Regions from separate parts of the Enterobacter bugandensis genome, predicted to be linked through region 1. Evidence: predicted binding sites of a transcription regulator. Region 1 holds the regulator's gene; each other region holds the start of a gene.
What was found. Region 1 encodes PurR, which represses purine synthesis genes. Its sites were predicted from a motif close to CANGCAAACGTTTGCNTG; they were not measured.

Region 1 (6,556 bases):
GCGATTAGGCATGCGAGGTTTCTACCTGCGTGCTCTCATCCTGCGCGGAAGCCTGCATGCGATAGCCTATGACGGCCAGCGCAACGGTAGCCAGCATCACGCTGGTTGTCGTCAGCAGCGGCGTGGCAATCAGCGCGGAGACCACCAGGCTTGCCAGGAAGCACAGCCCCAGCTGCAGGGTGTTCTGCAGCGCAGCCGCACGGCCTGTCGCCTGCGGGAACGGACGCAGCGCCTGCGCCACAACGATAGGGTAGATCGCCCCGTTCGCGATGGCCATCACGCAGAATGGAATCAATATTTCGGCCAGACCCGCGCCCGGAATAAACCCAACGGCCCAGGTGCCAATGACGCTCAGCGCATAGAGCACCAGCAGCCACGGCAGCATCTGCTGGCCTTCCCATTTTTGCAGCGCCGCGCGACAGCCGTACCCGCCCACCAGGAACGCGATGGTCTGCGGAACGTAGCTCAGGCCAATGGCCGCCGGGCTATAGCCCATATCGTGCAGAATAAACGGCGAGCCGGTCAGCCACGCGAAGAAGCTCGCCGAGCAGGCGGCATAGATCAGAACGTTGCCGCGATACGCTTTCGCGCTCAGCAGGGAGGTGAAGGTAATCGGCTTCGCGTCTGCGTGCGCCTCTTTTTTATGCGCGGGCTTGAGGGCGAACGCCGGCAGCATCAGCACCAGCGTGATGGCAAACAGTGTGGCAAAGATGGCCTGCCAGTCAAAGTGCGCGAGGATCCAGCTTCCCAGCAGCGGGGCGAGGGCCGGTGAGAGCCCTACCAGCGGCATGATGGTGGCGAAAATACGGTTAGTGCGGTTCGCCGGATAGTAATCGGTGACCAGCGCCTGCCAGGTCACGGCCGCGGCACAGACGCCGACCGCCTGAACAAACCGCAGCACCAGCAGCCAGGTGGCATCGCGCACCCATAGCATCCCCAGGCAGCCCACGGCAAAAATGGCCAGCCCCAGCAGCAGCACCGGTTTACGCCCAAAGCGATCCGAAAGCGGTCCCCAGAGCAGCTGCGCGAAGGCAAAACCGGCCAGGAACAGGCTCAGGCTGGCGCTGATGGCGGCAGCAGGGGTTTGCAAATCTTCCTGCATGGCGGCAAACGCCGGCAGGTACATATCGGTGGCCAAAAAGCCCAGCACGCTTAAGCCGCCGAGCCAGACTAAAAAACCTTTCCTGGGTTGCACTGTTTTATTCTCCTGAGGAGGCAGGTATATGTTGGCGCTGAGTGTAGGGAGTGCAAAGCCGCTTGTGAAACGCTAATATTTGGCGGGTGCATTCAAATTTTTTGCAGGCAGAAAATGTGGTCCGATTATTCTCTTGAAGTGGTCGATGCTGTCGCGCGTAACGGCAGCTTTAGCGGAGCGGCGCAGGAGTTGCACCGCGTCCCTTCAGCCATCAGCTATACGGTGCGACAGCTTGAGGAGTGGCTGGCGGTACCGCTGTTTGAACGGCGGCATCGTGATGTTGAATTAACGCCCGCAGGGGCGTGGTTTTTGAAGGAAGGACGTTCTGTTATCAAAAAAATGCAGATCACCCGCGAGCAGTGCCAGCAGATCGCGAACGGCTGGCGGGGGCACCTTTCCATTGCGGTGGATAATATCGTTAAGCCCGAGCGCACCCGGCAGATGATTGTCGATTTTTATCGGCATTTCTCTGACGTAGAACTGCGGGTCTCGCAGGAGGTGTTCAACGGCGTCTGGGATGCGCTGGCGGACGGCAGGGTAGAGATGGCGATTGGCGCGACCCAGGCGATCCCGGTCGGGGGACGTTACGCCTTTCGCGATATGGGGATGCTGAGCTGGAAATGCGTGGTGGCAAGCGATCATCCGCTGGCGGCGACGGAAGTGCCGCTGAGCGATGATACGCTGCGCAGCTGGCCGTCGCTGGTGCTGGAAGATACCTCCCGCTCGCTGCCGAAGCGAATTACCTGGCTGCTGGACAACCAGCGGCGGGTTGTCGCCCCTGACTGGGGATCGTCGGCGACGTGCCTCAGCGCCGGGCTCTGCGTAGGCATGGTGCCCGCCCATTTTGCACGTCCGCGAATCGACACCGGTGAGTGGGTTGAGCTAACGCTGGAGAATCCGTTCCCGGATGCGGCCTGCTGCCTCACCTGGCAACAAAATGATGTCTCGCCGGCGATGGCCTGGCTGCTGGACTATCTGGGGGACAGCGAAACGCTTAACCGGGAGTGGCTGCGGGAGCCAGACTGACTGGCTCCGCAATGAGATTAACGACGGTAGTCGCGGAACGGGCCATCCGCAACGGAACGGCGTTCGATGAGGCGAGGATGAACTTCAATGGACTGCGACTCTTCACGCTTGTTGACGATCCTGTCCAGCAGCATATTGAAGGCGGTTTCACCCAGCGAATCTTTCGGCTGGTGAATGGTGGTCAACGCTGGCGTGAAGAAGCGCGCGTTGCGCACGTTGTCATACCCGATCACGGAGATGTCCTGCGGTACGCGCAGACCCAGCTCGTCGGCCGCACAGAGGGCGCCCATCGCCATGATATCGCCCCCGCAGAAAACGGCGGTTGGACGGTGCGGCTGGGAGACGATCTGCTGCATCGCGCGGTAGCCTGATTCCGGCTCAAAGTCGCCCTGCACGATCCAGTTTTCCGGCACGGTGATTAGCGCTTCTTCCATCGCTTTCATAAAACCGGCCAGGCGGCCCGCGCCGGTGTTGCGTTCCAGCGGACCCGGGATCACGCCAATCTCGCGGTGGCCGCGTTCGATCAGATAACGGCCCGCCATGTAACCGCCTTCGAAGGCGTTATCGATAACGGAGTCGGTGAAGTCGGCGCGCGCTTCGCCCCAGTCCATCACCACCATAGGGATATGGCGATACTCTTCCAGCATCGACAGCACGGATTCCGGGTACTCTGAACACATCACCAGCAGGCCGTCCACGCGCTTTTGCGCCATCATCGACAGGTAGGCGCGCTGTTTTTCAATGCTGTTCCAGGCGTTGCCGAGAATCAGGGTATAGCCTTTCTGGAAGCAGTTTTTTTCTACCGCTTCAATGATCTCGGCAAAATAGGCCGCTTCGCTGCTGGTCGCCAGCAGACCAATAGACTTGGTGTGATTAACCTTGAGGCTGCGCGCAACCGCGCTTGGCGAGTAGTGCAGCTCTTTGATCGCTGCCCAGACGGCGTTGCGCGTCTCTTCCGCCACAAAACGGGTTTTGTTAATTACATGTGATACGGTTGTAGTGGAAACGTTTGCGCGTTTTGCTACGTCTTTAATTGTTGCCATTAAATGTCACTCCAGACCATATCCTAAACTCCTGAAAAACTTGAAGGTAAACGTTTGCCTTCTCTCACCCTTATCACGCAATTTTGAATTGCGGCACGCCGGGAAAACGACACGGGACGTCAGGAGGGGGTCAATGGCCGGTACGCTAATAAATTTAGCGTGGAATTTTGGCCTATCTTGATGAAAAGGGGAAGAGGTAAAGTGTTTATCAGCTTAAATCCAGGAAGATTTTTGACGTAAACTGTGCAAAAATGAGCAAGCTCACTTTTCGTGGGGGGATTAAAAGGAGAAAAATTGATGAGTTCCGATCTGAAGTTTTCGCTGTTCACCACCGTTATTGTGCTGGCGCTGATTGTGGCGGCTGGCCTGACGGCTGCGCTGCATTGATTTACGCGGGGGGAGAGCCTTCTCCCTCCCGAACGCTCCGATTGTTACTTCTCTGGCAAAAATCTTTTGCCATTTTGTTAACTTCTCATTTTTTGTGATTGATGTCATGCTTTCCGCTTCTTTGTTCTGTGTCACCACATGACACGGCATCCGGAGTTGACGCATGAAAATCAATTTTCCCCTGCTGGCCCTGGCGATTGGCGCTTTTGGGATTGGCACCACTGAATTCTCCTCGATGGGGTTACTGCCCGTTATCGCCCGGGGCGTGGACGTCTCGATCCCGGCCGCCGGGATGTTAATCAGCGCCTACGCCATCGGCGTGATGGTAGGAGCGCCGCTGATGACGCTTCTGCTTTCGCACCGTGCGCGCCGCAATGCGCTGATTTTCCTGATGGCGATTTTCACCCTGGGCAACGTGCTTTCGGCCATTTCGCCGGATTACACCACTCTGATGCTGTCGCGCATTCTGACCAGCCTCAACCACGGTGCCTTCTTTGGTCTGGGCTCGGTCGTGGCCGCAAGCGTGGTGCCAAAACACAAGCAGGCCAGCGCCGTGGCCACCATGTTTATGGGGCTGACCATCGCTAACATCGGCGGTGTTCCTGCGGCAACCTGGCTGGGCGAGGTCATTGGCTGGCGGATGTCCTTCCTGGCGACGGCCGGACTGGGCGTGGTCGCGATGGTGGCGTTATTCTTCTCCCTGCCAAAAGGCAGTGCGGGTGAACGCCCTGATGTACGCAGAGAGCTGTCGGTGCTGATGCGCCCGAAGGTACTCTCCGCGCTGCTGACCACCGTGCTGGGGGCAGGAGCGATGTTTACCCTCTACACCTATATTTCGCCGGTCTTACACGACATTACCCACGCAACGCCACTCTTTGTTACCGCGATGCTGGTGCTGATTGGCGTCGGCTTCTCGATTGGCAACTATCTCGGCGGGAAATTTGCTGACCGTTCCGTGAGCGGCACGCTGAAGGGCTTTTTAACCCTGCTGATTGTCATTATGGTCGCGATCCCGTGGCTGGCGCAGAATGAATTCGGCGCGGCGATTGCGATGGTTGTCTGGGGCGCTGCCACCTTTGCCGTGGTGCCGCCGCTGCAGATGCGCGTGATGCGTGTCGCCCATGAGGCGCCGGGTCTCTCGTCTTCCGTGAATATCGGGGCGTTCAACCTCGGCAATGCGCTGGGTGCCGCCGCCGGAGGCGCCGTGATTTCAGGCGGTCTGGGGTACAGTTTTGTGCCGGTGATGGGGGCGATTATTGCCGCGCTCGGCCTGCTGCTGGTGATGATGTCCGGCCGAAAACAGCCTGAAGCGGTTTGCACGGCTGAATAAGCAAAAACGCAGAAGGGTTACCCCTTCTGCGTGTCTCTTACGCGGCGAAGTTCTTCGCGACAAAGTCCCAGTTAACCAGAGCCCAGAAGTGCTCCAGGTAGTTCGGGCGCGCATTGCGGTAATCAATGTAGTAAGCATGTTCCCACACGTCCACGGTCATCAGCGGCGTAGCGCTGGTGGTCAGCGGGGTGCCCGCGTTAGACGTGGACACGATAGCCAGTTTGCCATCCGCCTCTTTTACCAGCCACGTCCAGCCAGAACCGAAGTTCTTAATGGCGGCATCGGTAAACTTCGCTTTAAACTCAGCAAAGCTGCCAAAGGCGGCGTTGATGGCGGCTGCCAGTTCACCGGCAGGTTCGCCACCGGCATTCGGTGCCAGGCAGTGCCAGTAGAAAGTGTGGTTCCACACCTGAGCCGCGTTGTTAAAAACGCCACCCTCTGAGCTGCGAACGATCTCTTCCAGCGTTTTGCCTTCAAAATCGGTGCCCTTGATGAGGTTGTTCAGGTTAGTGACGTACGTCTGATGATGCTTGCCGTAGTGGTATTCCAGGGTTTCCGCAGAAATGTGCGGTGCCAGGGCGTCTTTTGCATACGGTAGTGCAGGTAATTCGAACGACATTGCTTCTCTCCTTATTGTATTTTGTGTTGCCAATAACCCTACAGACAACAAGGACAGGTTAGCAAATTGAAAGGGTATGCAAAAGAGGAACTTAACCTGCCGCAGATGCGGCAGGGCAGGGATTAACGAATGGTTTTTGGCGTCATGACGCGACGCGCGCCGACGTAATGACGTACCCAGTAATCTTCGCTGAGCGAGGTGATCTGAATGTCCTGACCGCTGCGCGGAGACTGGATGAATTTCCCGTTGCCGACGTAGACGCCCACGTGGTCAGCCGTACCGCGACCCTGCGTGCGGAAGAAGACCAGGTCGCCGTTTTCCAGCTCACCCCGGTTAACCGGTGACGCATCGCGCAGGTGATACATCTCATTGGCGGTACGTGGAATACGGAATTTAACCAGATCTTTATAGGCGTAATAGACGAGGCCGCTGCAGTCGAAACCGGTACGCGGCGAACTGCCGCCCCAACGATAAGGTTTGCCAATCTGCCCCATCAGTTTATTCATCGCGGTTTTTTGCGCTTTTTGCACACGCACTTTATGCACATCCGCCAGCTTTGTTACCTTCGTGCATTTTGCTTTATGGCCTTTACGGGTAATGCATTTTTCTGTAACGAGGTTAGCGGCGGTCTGCGAAGCTTTATTTTTGGCGGTGCGGGTAGTGCGGGAAGATTTTGTTTTCGTCTTGCTGGAAGCGGTTTGTTTAGTCTGAGCGGTGGTTTTTTTCTTGTCGTTCTTGTTGCTGGTTTTTTTCTTACGTTCTGTGGCTTTAACCAGATGGCTTTTTTGTACAGCAGATTGCCGCGCCTGCTGAGAGGCGTTTGCCGCTGGCGTTAACGTGAGTGATGTAAACAGTAAAGCACAGAGCGTGATCGAGATTTTAGTTATCCGCGCCACTGGGCAGTCCCCTGATATATGCAGGTCATCAATAATACCCGCGTGTGATTTACAAAGCCC
Region 2 (6,556 bases), 1.3 Mb from region 1:
CGAACGGTAAAAAGGCCGTTGACGCGCTGGCCGGGCAGAGTGCGAAGCTGCTGAATGGCATCCCGATCGACGAAGATGATTTCTTTGGCCGCCAGCTGGCGTTCAACATGCTGCCGCTGCTGCCGGATCGTGAAGGTTCCGTGCGCGAAGAGCGTCGTCTCGTCGACGAAGCGCGCAAGATTCTGCAGGACGAGGGGCTGATAATTTCCGCCAGCGTCGTACAGTCCCCGGTCTTCTACGGCCACGCGCAGATGGTCGGTTTTGAAGCCCTGCGCCCGCTGGCGGCAGAGGAAGCGCGCGACGCGTTTGGCCGCGGTGAAGATATCGTCCTTTCCGAAGAGAGCGAGTTCCCGACCCAGGTGGGCGACGCCACCGGCAGCGCGCATCTTTCCGTTGGCTGCGTGCGTAACGACTACGGTATGCCGGAGCAGGTCCAGTTCTGGTCCGTTGCCGATAACGTTCGCTTTGGCGGCGCGCTGATGGCGGTCAAGATCGCCGAGAAGCTGGTGCAGGAGTATCTGTACTGATGTCCGAAGTGGATCAAAAGCCGGTTCATAAAATTGCCCTCGGTATTGAGTACGATGGCAGTAAATATTATGGCTGGCAGCGTCAGAATGAGGTGCGCAGCGTTCAGGAAAAGCTGGAGAAAGCGCTCTCTCAGGTGGCAAACGAGCCGATTAACGTCCTGTGCGCGGGGCGTACGGACGCGGGTGTTCATGGCACGGGGCAGGTAGTTCACTTTGAAACCACCGCCGTGCGTAAGGATGCCGCCTGGACGCTGGGTGTAAATGCGAATTTACCTGGTGACATCGCGGTGCGTTGGGTGAAAGCTGTGCCGGATGATTTTCACGCGCGCTTCAGCGCAACGGCGCGTCGCTATCGCTATGTCATCTACAACCAGCGTCTGCGCCCGGCGGTGTTAAGCCAGGGTGTGACGCATTTTTATGAACCGCTCGATGCAGAACGTATGCATCGTGCGGCGCAGTGTCTGATTGGTGAAAATGACTTTACGTCGTTTCGTGCGGTGCAGTGTCAGTCCCGTACGCCGTGGCGTAACGTCATGCACATTAACGTCAGTCGTTTTGGCGCGTATGTGGTGGTGGATATCAAAGCCAATGCCTTTGTACATCATATGGTGCGGAATATTGTAGGCAGCCTGATGGAAGTGGGCGCCGGACACCAGCCGGAGAGCTGGATTGCAGAACTGCTGGCAGCGAAGGACAGAACGCTTGCGGCAGCAACGGCGAAAGCGGAAGGGCTTTATCTGGTCTCGGTAGACTATCCGGATCGGTTTGACCTGCCAAAACCGCCAATGGGCCCGCTGTTTTTAGCGGACTAAACAAAGGTGCAATTAAGGCTTAGACAATATGGACGTAATACGTTTTCTGATTGATTTCATTCTGCATATTGATGTTCACCTGGCGGAGCTGGTCGCGCAGTACGGCGTCTGGGTTTACGCCATTCTGTTCCTGATTCTGTTCTGTGAAACCGGTCTGGTCGTTACCCCGTTCCTGCCGGGAGACTCGCTGCTGTTTGTGGCCGGAGCGTTGTCGGCGCTGCCCACCAATGATTTGAACGTGCATCTGATGGTGGTGTTGATGGTGATTGCCGCGATTGTCGGGGATGCGGTCAACTATACGATTGGCCGGGTATTCGGTGAGCGGTTGTTCAGTAATCCGGACTCGAAAATTTTCCGCCGCAGCTATTTAGACAAGACCCATGCCTTCTATGAACGTCATGGTGGAAAAACCATTATCCTTGCGCGTTTTGTGCCTATTGTGCGCACATTTGCACCGTTTGTGGCGGGAATGGGCCATATGTCCTATCGTCATTTTGCAATGTATAACGTGGTGGGCGCACTGCTTTGGGTGTTGCTCTTTACCTATGCAGGCTATCTGTTTGGCGACTTGCCGGTGGTTCAGGAAAACCTTAAGTTACTGATTGTAGCGATTATTGTGCTTTCCGTTCTGCCGGGTGTTATCGAAATCATTCGTCACAAACGCGCGGCAGCAAAGCAAGCGAAGTAAATGCACGCTGGCGGTTCGACCACTTTTTTATCCAAAGTTTCGGGCTGTTATGTTTTAATGTGCAACATTCATGGTCTGTTGGAGGCAAAAATGGCATTATTCGCCTCTTATAGCAAAACTGGCATACGACCAGGTTCAGGCAGAAAGGTTATCAATGAGCTGGATTGAACGAATTAAAAGCAACATTACCCCGACGCGCAAAGCGAGCATTCCTGAAGGGGTATGGACGAAGTGTGATAGCTGCGGCCAGGTTCTGTATCGTGCAGAGCTGGAACGCAATCTCGAGGTGTGTCCGAAGTGTGACCACCACATGCGTATGTCGGCGCGCAACCGCCTGCATAGCCTGCTGGACGAAGGTTCTCTGGTAGAACTGGGCAGCGAGCTTGAGCCAAAAGACGTGCTGAAGTTCCGCGATTCCAAAAAATACAAAGATCGTCTGGCCTCTGCACAGAAAGAGACCGGCGAGAAAGACGCGCTGATCGTCATGAAAGGCACCCTGCACGAGATGCCGGTGGTTGCCGCTGCGTTTGAGTTCTCCTTTATGGGCGGCTCAATGGGCTCCGTGGTCGGCGCGCGTTTCGTGCGTGCCGTTGAGCAGGCGCTGGAAGATAACTGTCCGCTGATCTGCTTCTCCGCCTCCGGTGGTGCGCGTATGCAGGAAGCGCTGATGTCTCTGATGCAGATGGCGAAAACCTCTGCGGCGCTGGCGAAAATGCAGGAGCGCGGTCTGCCGTACATCTCCGTGCTGACCGACCCAACCATGGGTGGCGTCTCCGCAAGCTTCGCGATGCTGGGTGACCTGAACATCGCTGAGCCAAAAGCGCTGATCGGCTTTGCCGGTCCTCGCGTCATCGAGCAGACCGTTCGTGAAAAACTGCCGCCGGGCTTCCAGCGCAGTGAGTTCCTCATTGAGAAAGGCGCTATCGATATGATCGTCCGCCGTCCGGAAATGCGCCTGAAACTGGCCAGCATTCTGGCGAAGCTGATGAATCTGCCAGCGCCTAACCCGGATGAGCCGCGCGAAGGCGTGGTGGTACCGGATCAGGAACCCGAGGCCTGATAACTGAAAAGGGCAGGGCCAGATGGCGCTGCCCTTTTGCTTTATAACCTGTTAATGACAACCGGGCATTATGGAAAATAAAAGCATTCCCCAAGCCACGTCGCCCCTGGCCGCGTGGCTTTCTTATCTGGAAAACCTGCACAGTAAAACCATCGATATGGGCCTTGAGCGCGTAAGCCAGGTTGCCGCGCGTCTCGACGTGCTGAAACCGGCTCCGTTCGTGTTCACCGTTGCAGGTACTAACGGTAAAGGGACGACCTGCCGCACGCTGGAGTCAGTCCTGATGGCGGCGGGGTACAAGGTTGGCGTTTACAGCTCACCGCATCTGGTGCGCTATACCGAGCGCGTGCGGGTGCAGAACACCGAGCTGGCGGAATCTGCCCATACGGCGTCGTTCGCGGCTATCGAAGCGGCGCGCGGGGAAATCTCATTAACCTATTTTGAATACGGCACCCTGTCGGCGCTGTGGCTGTTCAAACAGGCGCAGCTGGACGTGGTGATCCTGGAAGTGGGGCTGGGCGGGCGTCTGGATGCCACCAATATGGTGGATGCGGACGTGGCGGTGGTCACCAGCATCGCGCTGGATCATACCGACTGGCTGGGCCCGGACCGTGAAAGCATTGGCCGCGAAAAGGCCGGTATTTTCCGGGCGAATAAGCCCGCCGTGGTGGGCGAGCCGGACATGCCGCATACCATTGCCGACGTGGCGAAAGAGAAGGGCGCACATCTGTTGCGCCGAGGCGTTGACTGGCAGTATGAGGTGCAGGGCAACGGCTGGCGCTTCAGCGATGCGCAGGGCGTGCTGGAGAATCTGCCGCTGCCGCAGGTACCGCAGCCGAACGCGGCAACCGCGCTGGCGGCACTGCGCGCCAGCGGATTAGCTGTAAGTGAGCAGGCGATCCGTGACGGCATTCAGAATGCGCTGCTGCCGGGTCGTTTCCAGATAGTCAGCGAGTCACCGCGTCTGATTCTGGATGTGGCGCACAACCCGCATGCGGCGGCGTATCTCGCAGGACGTCTCAAATCGTTACCAAAAACCGGGCGCGTGCTGGCGGTTATCGGTATGCTTCATGATAAAGATATCGGCGGCACGCTAGCCTGCATGGAGAGTGTGGTCGATAGCTGGTATTGTGCTCCTCTGGAGGGGCCGCGCGGTGCGACTGCTGAGCAGTTGATGGAACATCTCGGCAAAGGTGCAATCTACAGTAGCGTGGCGCAGGCCTGGCATGCCGCGATGGCGGATGCTAAACCAGAAGATACCGTGCTGGTGTGTGGCTCTTTCCACACGGTGGCACATGTCATGGAAGTGATGGACGCGGGGAGAACCGGTGGCGAGTAAGTTTCAGAACCGTTTAACAGGAACCATTGTGCTGGTCGCGCTCGGGGTGATTATTCTTCCCGGGCTGCTCGACGGGCAGAAAAAACATTATCAGGACGAGTTTGCAGCCATTCCGCTGGTGCCGAAGCCGGGCGACCGCGATGAGCCGGATATGCTGCCTGCGGCGACTCAGGCGCTGCCTGCTCAGCCGCCTGAAGGGGCGGCGGAAGAAGTTCGCGCGGGCGATGCCGCTGCACCGTCACTCGACCCGTCGCGTCTGGCGGCGAATAACAACATCGAGATCGATCCGGTACCGGTAGAGAAGCCTAAGCCTGTTGAAAAACCGAAGCCGGTAGAGAAACCGCAGCCGAAGCCTCAGCAACAGCGAGATAAAGCAGCAGAGCAGCTGGCTGCAGCGTCTGAAACCCCACCACCGGCGAAGCAAGACGCAGCGCCGACCGGCAAAGCCTACGTTGTGCAGTTGGGGGCGCTGAAAAACGCCGATAAAGTCAACGAGGTTGTGGGTAAACTGCGCAGCGCGGGCTATCGCGTTTACACTTCACCTTCCACGCCGGTGCAGGGTAAAATCACCCGTATCCTCGTGGGGCCGGAGGCGTCGAAAGACAAGCTGAAAGGGTCGCTGGGCGAGCTGAAGCAGATCTCCGGGCTGAGTGGTGTGGTGATGAGCTACAGCGCGAACTAAGTACGACCTGCTCCTTTAGAGAGAGGCGATAAGCCACGGCGTTGAACATTTTTTCAGCGCCTTTTTTATTTACGCGCGGGAAGGAAATCCCTACGCAAACGTTTTCTTTTTCTGTTAGAATTCGCCCCGAACTGGATGACAGGGCGTTTAATCGTGGGACACATATGGTCTGGATTGATTACGCCATCATTGCGGTGATTGGTTTTTCCTGTCTGGTTAGCCTGATCCGTGGCTTTGTTCGTGAAGCGTTATCGCTGGTAACCTGGGGTTGTGCTTTCTTTGTTGCCAGTCATTACTACACTTACCTGTCTGTCTGGTTCACGGGCTTTGAAGATGAACTGGTCCGAAATGGAATCGCCATCGCGGTGCTGTTTATCGCGACGCTGATTGTCGGCGCTATCGTGAATTACGTGATAGGTCAGCTGGTCGAGAAAACCGGTCTGTCAGGAACGGACAGGGTACTCGGGATCTGTTTCGGGGCATTACGAGGCGTGCTGATTGTGGCCGCGATCCTGTTCTTCCTGGATACCTTCACCGGGTTCTCCAAAAGCGAAGACTGGCAAAAATCGCAGCTCATTCCAGAGTTCAGCTTCATCATCAGATGGTTCTTTGACTATCTGCAAAGCTCGTCGAGTTTTTTGCCCAGGGCATAAACCCTGAGATGTGGCTTAACGAGGAAAAGACGAATGTGCGGTATTGTCGGTATCGCCGGTTTCATGCCGGTAAACCAGTCGATTTATGACGCGTTAACGGTGCTTCAGCACCGTGGGCAGGATGCTGCGGGTATCATCACCATTGATGCAAACAACTGCTTCCGTTTACGTAAGGCCAATGGCCTGGTAAACGATGTGTTTGAAGCCCGCCATATGCAGCGTCTGCAAGGTAATATGGGGATCGGTCACGTTCGTTATCCTACTGCTGGCAGTTCCAGCGCCTCTGAGGCACAGCCTTTCTACGTCAACTCACCGTATGGCATCACGCTTGCCCATAACGGCAACCTGACCAACGCTCATGAGCTGCGTAAGAAGCTGTTCGAAGAGAAACGTCGCCACATTAACACCACCTCTGATTCAGAAATCCTGCTCAATGTGTTCGCCAGCGAGCTGGATAACTTCCGTCACTACCCGCTGGAAGCAGACAATATCTTCGCTGCCATTGCCGCGACCAACCGCCAGATCCGCGGTGCGTACGCCTGCGTGGCGATGATCATCGGTCACGGCATGGTCGCCTTCCGCGATCCAAACGGCATTCGTCCGCTGGTTCTGGGCAAGCGCGACCTCGGCGATGGCCGTACCGAATATATGGTTGCCTCTGAGAGCGTGGCGCTGGATACCCTGGGCTTCGAATTCCTGCGCGACGTTGCGCCGGGCGAAGCGGTGTATATCACCGAGAAGGGCCAGCTGTTCACCCGTCAGTGTGCCGACAACCCGGTCAGCAACCCGTGCCTG
Region 3 (6,556 bases), 350 kb from region 1:
GGCTTACCGCAGTTACAACGGTTTTTGTGGCATCCAGGTCAAAAGTCAGGTCGATATCGCTAATCAGGTATTCCGGCGCACGGTAGTCGTGGCGGTATTTGGCTTGTGGCTGTTGTGTCATAGAAAACCTTATGCATCGTTTGTCGAGTAACGTTTCAATATATTCCTGTTGCGTAAAACGCGCTATGCAGAATGTTCATCTTTTCAGGCTTAAACACCTTTTTCGCTACATTTGTATAACACGGGGCACGAAATGCTCTCGACCATAAAGTGTGCTTATGTTGTGATCGGGGTTCAATAAATCACTAAACAAGGTATACTCCGGAGTTGTTTATTGTACTAAACGCCCCCGTGAGAGGATGCTACAGCGCACCTATGACTCAATTCGCTTCTCCGGTTCTGCATACGTTGCTGGATACCGACGCGTATAAACTGCATATGCAGCAAGCCGTTTTCCACCATTACTATGACGTTCACGTCGCGGCGGAATTCCGCTGCCGTGGTGACGACTTGCTCGGTATCTACGCAGACTCCATTCGTGAACAGGTCGATGCGATGCAGCATCTGGCGCTCACCGATGACGAATATCAGTGGCTTTCTGGCCTGCCTTTCTTTAAAGCGGACTATCTGAACTGGCTGCGCGACTTCCGCTATAAGCCTGAACAGGTCACCGTGACCAACGAGAACGGCAAGCTGGATATTCGTCTTGAAGGTCCGTGGCGGGAAGTGATCATGTGGGAAGTGCCGCTTCTGGCCGTCATCAGCGAGCTGGCTCACCGCTACCGTTCGCCTGAAACGGGCGTCGAACAGGCGGTCGCCTCGCTGGAGAACAAACTTGAGGCATTCTCAACGCTGACCGAAGGGCTGGATATGTCCCGCTTCCGCCTGATGGATTTCGGCACCCGTCGCCGCTTCTCTCGCGAGGTTCAGCAGGCTATCGTTGAACGTCTGCAGCAGGAGCCGTGGTTCGTGGGTACCAGCAACTACGATTTGGCGCGTCGCCTCAACCTGACGCCAATGGGCACTCAGGCGCACGAGTGGTTCCAGGCGCATCAGCAAATTAGCCCGGACCTGGCTAACAGCCAGCGTGCGGCGCTGGCTGCGTGGCTTGAAGAGTACCCGAATCAACTCGGGATCGCCCTGACCGACTGTATTACGATGGATGCCTTCCTGCGCGACTTTGGTCCCGAGTTTGCTGAGCGTTACCAGGGGTTACGCCACGACTCAGGGGATCCGGTTGAATGGGGCGAAAAGGCGATTGCCCATTACCAAAAACTCGGCATTGACCCGATGAGCAAGGTACTGGTCTTCTCCGATAATCTCGACCTGGCGAAAGCCGTCGAACTGTATCGTCATTTCAATGCCAGAATTAATCTGGGCTTCGGGATCGGTACCCGGTTGACCTGCGACATTCCTCAGGTAAAACCTCTGAATATCGTGATAAAGCTGGTGGAATGTAACGGCAAGCCGGTGGCAAAGCTCTCCGACAGCCCGGGTAAAACCATCTGCCATGACAAAGCGTTTGTTCGCGCATTGCGCAAAGCGTTCGATCTCCCCCAGATCAAAAAAGCCAGTTAAGCGCTTACGGGAGCCTTCAGGGCTCCCTTCCCTTATTTATTTCTCAATTCTTCTCTTTTGACTGCGAAATTTACTTGTCTGATAGCGGTTGGCAGGTAACATAGATATCCCCCCGTCTTGGGGTGGACAAGTGTTTATTTTTTCCGACTATTAACAGAGAGAATATTATGAGCGTTGTGCCTGTAGCCGACGTACTCCAGGGCCGTGTCGCCGTTGACCAGGAGGTCACCGTGCGCGGATGGGTGCGTACTCGCCGAGATTCTAAAGCTGGCATCTCCTTCCTTGCCGTCTATGACGGTTCCTGCTTTGATCCTGTACAGGCCGTCATTAATAATTCTCTGCCCAATTACAATGATGACGTTCTGCGCCTGACAACGGGTTGTTCCGTTATCGTCACCGGTGTGGTTGTGGCATCCCCGGGCCAGGGCCAGAGTTTCGAGATCCAGGCTTCTGCCATTGAAGTGACCGGCTGGGTTGAAGATCCGGACACCTACCCGATGGCGGCAAAACGTCACAGCATTGAATACCTGCGTGAAGTCGCACACCTGCGTCCGCGTACCAACCTGATTGGTGCGGTGGCTCGCGTGCGTCATACGCTGGCCCAGGCGCTGCATCGCTTCTTCGATGAGCAGGGTTATTTCTGGGTGTCTACCCCGCTGATCACCGCGTCCGATACGGAAGGCGCAGGCGAAATGTTCCGCGTCTCGACGCTGGACATGGAAAACCTGCCGCGCACGCCGGAAGGTAAAGTCGACTACGACAAAGACTTCTTTGGTAAAGAAGCCTTCCTGACGGTATCCGGCCAGCTCAACGGCGAAACCTACGCCTGTGCGCTGTCTAAGATCTATACCTTCGGCCCAACCTTCCGCGCCGAAAACTCCAACACCAGCCGCCACCTGGCGGAGTTCTGGATGCTGGAGCCGGAAGTGGCGTTTGCCGATCTGAATGACGTAGCAGGTCTCGCAGAAGCGATGCTGAAATACGTCTTCAAAGCGGTGCTGGAAGAGCGTCCTGACGACATGAAGTTCTTCGCCGAACGCGTAGACAGCGATGCTGTGGCACGTCTGGAGCGTTTCGTCTCTGCCGACTTTGCGCAGGTGGACTATACCGACGCGGTAGCGATCCTCGAGAAATGCGGTGAGAAGTTTGAGAACCCGGTTTACTGGGGCGTCGATCTGGCGTCTGAGCACGAACGCTATCTCGCCGAGAAACATTTCAAAGCGCCGGTTGTCGTTAAAAACTACCCGAAAGACATTAAGGCCTTCTATATGCGCCTTAACGAAGACGGGAAAACCGTGGCAGCGATGGACGTACTGGCGCCGGGCATCGGTGAAATCATTGGTGGTTCTCAGCGTGAAGAGCGTCTTGACGTGCTTGACGCGCGCATGGAAGAGATGGGTCTCAACCCTGCGGACTACAGCTGGTATCGCGATCTGCGCCGTTATGGCACCGTTCCGCACGCTGGGTTCGGTCTGGGCTTCGAGCGTCTGATCGCCTACGTTACTGGTGTTCAGAACGTGCGTGACGTAATTCCGTTCCCGCGTACACCACGCAACGCCAGCTTCTAAGCAACGCAACAGACAATGGCCAGCATTTGCTGGCCATTATTTTATTCTGCCCTGTCAGTTTTTGTCAGCGTAAAGTCAGCGTTTTTAAACCACTACCCCGTCACAACCGCTACCTGTTACGTTTTGTTTCCGCGAAATATCCAGCCACAAAAAATTAACCTCATTCTTATTGCGATTATTACATTCTGAAGTAATAGCACAAATTTCAACCAATTTTTCAGCCATCCAGAAGTCTTTTTAGGGTCATAAGAAAAAACGAGTCGTTTAACATTCGCTTATAGGAATTGCCTTTATCCAAATTAATCATAAGGAATTCATATATATAGGAAACAAACCGATGCTTAATTCGCCAGGGGGTTCTGAAATTTGAGATGGTTCACAAAGTTCCCAAAAATACACATTTAGTTACACATATTTTCTTTCTGTAACTCAATCTTGAGAATTGTAGCACTTTCAGGCTAGCGAAACGCTTCGGTGAATGGAAAGATGCCTGTCAGATACATAAAGACACCAAACTCTCATCAATAGTTCCGGAAATATTTATTGACAGAATTTATTGACGGCAGTGGCGAGTGTCATAAAAAAACCAATGAGGGTAATAAATAATGATGAAGCGCAATATTCTGGCAGTGGTAATCCCTGCCCTGCTGGTAGCCGGTGCAGCTAACGCTGCAGAAATCTATAACAAGAACGGCAACAAACTGGACTTCTACGGTAAAGTTAACGCCGAGCACGATTTCGTGACCTCCGGCGATGACACTAACAATAACGACGCTACCTACGCGCAGATCGGTTTCAAAGGCGAAACTCAGATCAACGACCAGCTGACCGGTTACGGCCAGTGGGAATACCGCTTCATGGCTAACCAGGCTGAGAACACCGCTCAGGCTAACAAAAACCGTCTGGCCTTTGCTGGTCTGAAAGCGGGCGACGCTGGCAGCATCGACTACGGTCGTAACTACGGTATCGTATACGACGTTGAGTCATACACCGATATGGCGCCGTCCTTCTCCGGTATGACCTGGGGCGGTAACTACGTTGATAACTTTATGACCAGCCGCAGCACCGGCCTGCTGACCTACCGTAACAGCGATTTCTTCGGTCTGGTTGACGGTCTGAGCCTGGGCGTACAGTACCAGGGTAAAAATGACCGTGCTGACGTTAAAACCTCTAACGGCGACGGCGTAGGTTACTCTCTGGGTTACGACTTCGGCGAAGGCTTCGGTGCAATCGCATCTTACAGCAACGCTAACCGTACTCTGAACCAGAAAGCTGATGGCCAGGGTGATAAAGCTGAAGCATGGGGCGTGGGTCTGAAATACGACGCTAACAACCTCTACCTGGCAACTACCTATGCAGAAACCCGTAACACCACCCGTACCGGTTCTAGCGGTGATGCAGGTTTTGCTAACAAAACTCAGAACTTCGAAGTGGTTGCTCAGTACCAGTTCGACTTCGGCCTGCGTCCAGCAATCTCCTACGTGCAGACCAAAGGTAAAGACCTGGCTGCCGTCGGCGGCTTCAGCGGTGGCGATGCAGACCTGGCTAAATTCATCCAGGTTGGTACCACTTACTACTTCAACAAAAACTTCAACGTGTGGGCTGACTACTACATCAACCTGCTGGATAAAGACACCGACTACGCGAAAGCTGTTGGCGGTCTGAACGGCAACGACGATATGGCTGCTGTGGGTGTAACCTACCAGTTCTAATCAGAACACCACTTTGTTATATGCATAATGAACAGGGCTTCGGCCCTGTTTTTTTATGCCTGACAGAAAATAATGGCGACTTTTGAAAAGCCGCACGCTTTTCGTCGCAAACGGTTGGCATTTTGTAAATCTACCGTTAACCTGATAGCGGATTTCACTTCTGTAATCACAATGGAACTTCGTCATGTTTGAGAACATTACCGCCGCTCCTGCCGACCCTATTCTGGGCCTGGCCGATCTGTTTCGTGCCGACGACCGCCCTGGCAAAATCAACCTGGGTATTGGTGTATATAAAGATGAAACCGGCAAAACTCCGGTACTGACCAGCGTTAAGAAAGCTGAGCAGTATCTGCTGGAAAACGAAACCACCAAAAACTACCTCGGTATTGATGGTATCCCTGAATTTGGTCGCTGCACCCAGGAGCTGCTGTTCGGTAAAGGCAGCGCAATTGTGAGTGACAAACGTGCCCGCACGGCGCAGACCCCTGGCGGTACCGGCGCGCTGCGCGTGGCGGCGGATTTCCTTGCGAAAAACACCTCTGTGAAGCGCGTATGGGTGAGCAATCCAAGCTGGCCGAACCATAAGAGTGTCTTTAACTCTGCGGGCCTGGAAGTGCGTGAATATGCTTACTACGACGCGGCCAATCACTCTCTGGACTTTGACGGCCTGCTCTCAAGCCTGAGCGAAGCGCAGGCGGGTGACGTGGTGCTGTTCCACGGCTGCTGCCACAACCCAACCGGTATCGATCCAACGCTTGAGCAGTGGGAACACCTGGCGAAGCTGTCCGTAGAAAAAGGCTGGCTGCCGCTGTTTGACTTTGCCTACCAGGGCTTCGCCCGCGGTCTGGAAGAAGATGCTGAAGGCCTGCGCGCGTTCGCAGCCGTACATCAGGAGCTGATCGTTGCAAGCTCCTACTCCAAGAACTTCGGTCTGTACAATGAGCGTGTAGGCGCCTGTACGCTGGTTGCGGCTAACGATGAGACCGCCGATCGCGCTTTCAGCCAGATGAAGTCCGTTATCCGCGCAAACTACTCTAACCCGCCGGCACACGGTGCGTCTGTTGTTGCGACCATTCTGAGCAACGATGCGCTGCGCGCGATTTGGGAACAAGAGCTGAACGATATGCGTCAGCGTATCCAGCGCATGCGCCTGCTGTTTGTGAACACCCTGGCTGAGAAAGGCGCTGACCGCGACTTCAGCTTCATCATCAAACAGAACGGTATGTTCTCGTTCAGCGGCCTGACCAAAGAGCAGGTTCTGCGTCTGCGTGAAGAGTTTGGCGTATACGCCGTAGCCTCTGGCCGCGTAAACGTTGCAGGCATGACCCCTGACAACATGGCGCCACTGTGCGAAGCTATTGTCGCCGTCCTGTAATTTGCGCCCACAAAAAAGCCTGCGTTAAGCAGGCTTTTTTTATGCCGGTTACCAGACAGGCATTTCATCCTGAAGGAACGGGTTATGGAGCCGTTCATAGCCCAGCGTCGATATCGGACCGTGTCCAGGGATAAACGTTACGTCATCACCCAGCGGCAATAACTTCTGTTTAATCGACTGAATCAGCTGCCCGTGATCGCCGCGCGGAAAATCGCTGCGTCCTACGCCACCTTTGAAAATCACATCGCCGGAAATCAGCAGACGGGACTGGTCGTCAAAGAAGACGATATGGCCTGGCGTATGCCCAGGACAATGCAACACCT

Region 2: cvpA (colicin V production protein) is a predicted target of PurR. The motif match lies at 5,200-5,217, and genes of this name have one in related genera.
Region 3: DG357_RS07960 (amino acid aminotransferase) is a predicted target of PurR. The motif match lies at 4,962-4,979, and genes of this name have one in related genera.

What each region holds. Positions count from the first base shown of each region.
Region 1 covers NZ_LT992502.1:2,007,684-2,014,239, forward strand. The annotation lists gene punC (purine nucleoside transporter PunC) at 5-1,195, opposite strand; gene punR (DNA-binding transcriptional activator PunR) at 1,310-2,221, shown strand; gene purR (HTH-type transcriptional repressor PurR) at 2,239-3,264, opposite strand; gene cydH (cytochrome bd-I oxidase subunit CydH) at 3,562-3,651, shown strand; gene DG357_RS09870 (MFS transporter) at 3,815-4,981, shown strand; gene sodB (superoxide dismutase [Fe]) at 5,019-5,600, opposite strand; gene DG357_RS09880 (C40 family peptidase) at 5,723-6,496, opposite strand.
Region 2 covers NZ_LT992502.1:3,326,452-3,333,007, reverse strand. The annotation lists gene DG357_RS16090 (aspartate-semialdehyde dehydrogenase) at 1-527, shown strand, start outside; gene truA (tRNA pseudouridine(38-40) synthase TruA) at 527-1,339, shown strand; gene DG357_RS16080 (DedA family protein) at 1,368-2,027, shown strand; gene accD (acetyl-CoA carboxylase, carboxyltransferase subunit beta) at 2,182-3,087, shown strand; gene folC (bifunctional tetrahydrofolate synthase/dihydrofolate synthase) at 3,158-4,426, shown strand; gene dedD (cell division protein DedD) at 4,416-5,108, shown strand; gene cvpA (colicin V production protein) at 5,273-5,761, shown strand; gene purF (amidophosphoribosyltransferase) at 5,795-6,556, shown strand, end outside.
Region 3 covers NZ_LT992502.1:1,656,807-1,663,362, reverse strand. The annotation lists gene pepN (aminopeptidase N) at 1-121, opposite strand, end outside; gene pncB (nicotinate phosphoribosyltransferase) at 376-1,578, shown strand; gene asnS (asparagine--tRNA ligase) at 1,746-3,146, shown strand; gene DG357_RS07970 (porin) at 3,752-4,858, shown strand; gene DG357_RS07960 (amino acid aminotransferase) at 5,043-6,233, shown strand; gene DG357_RS07955 (MBL fold metallo-hydrolase) at 6,282-6,556, opposite strand, start outside.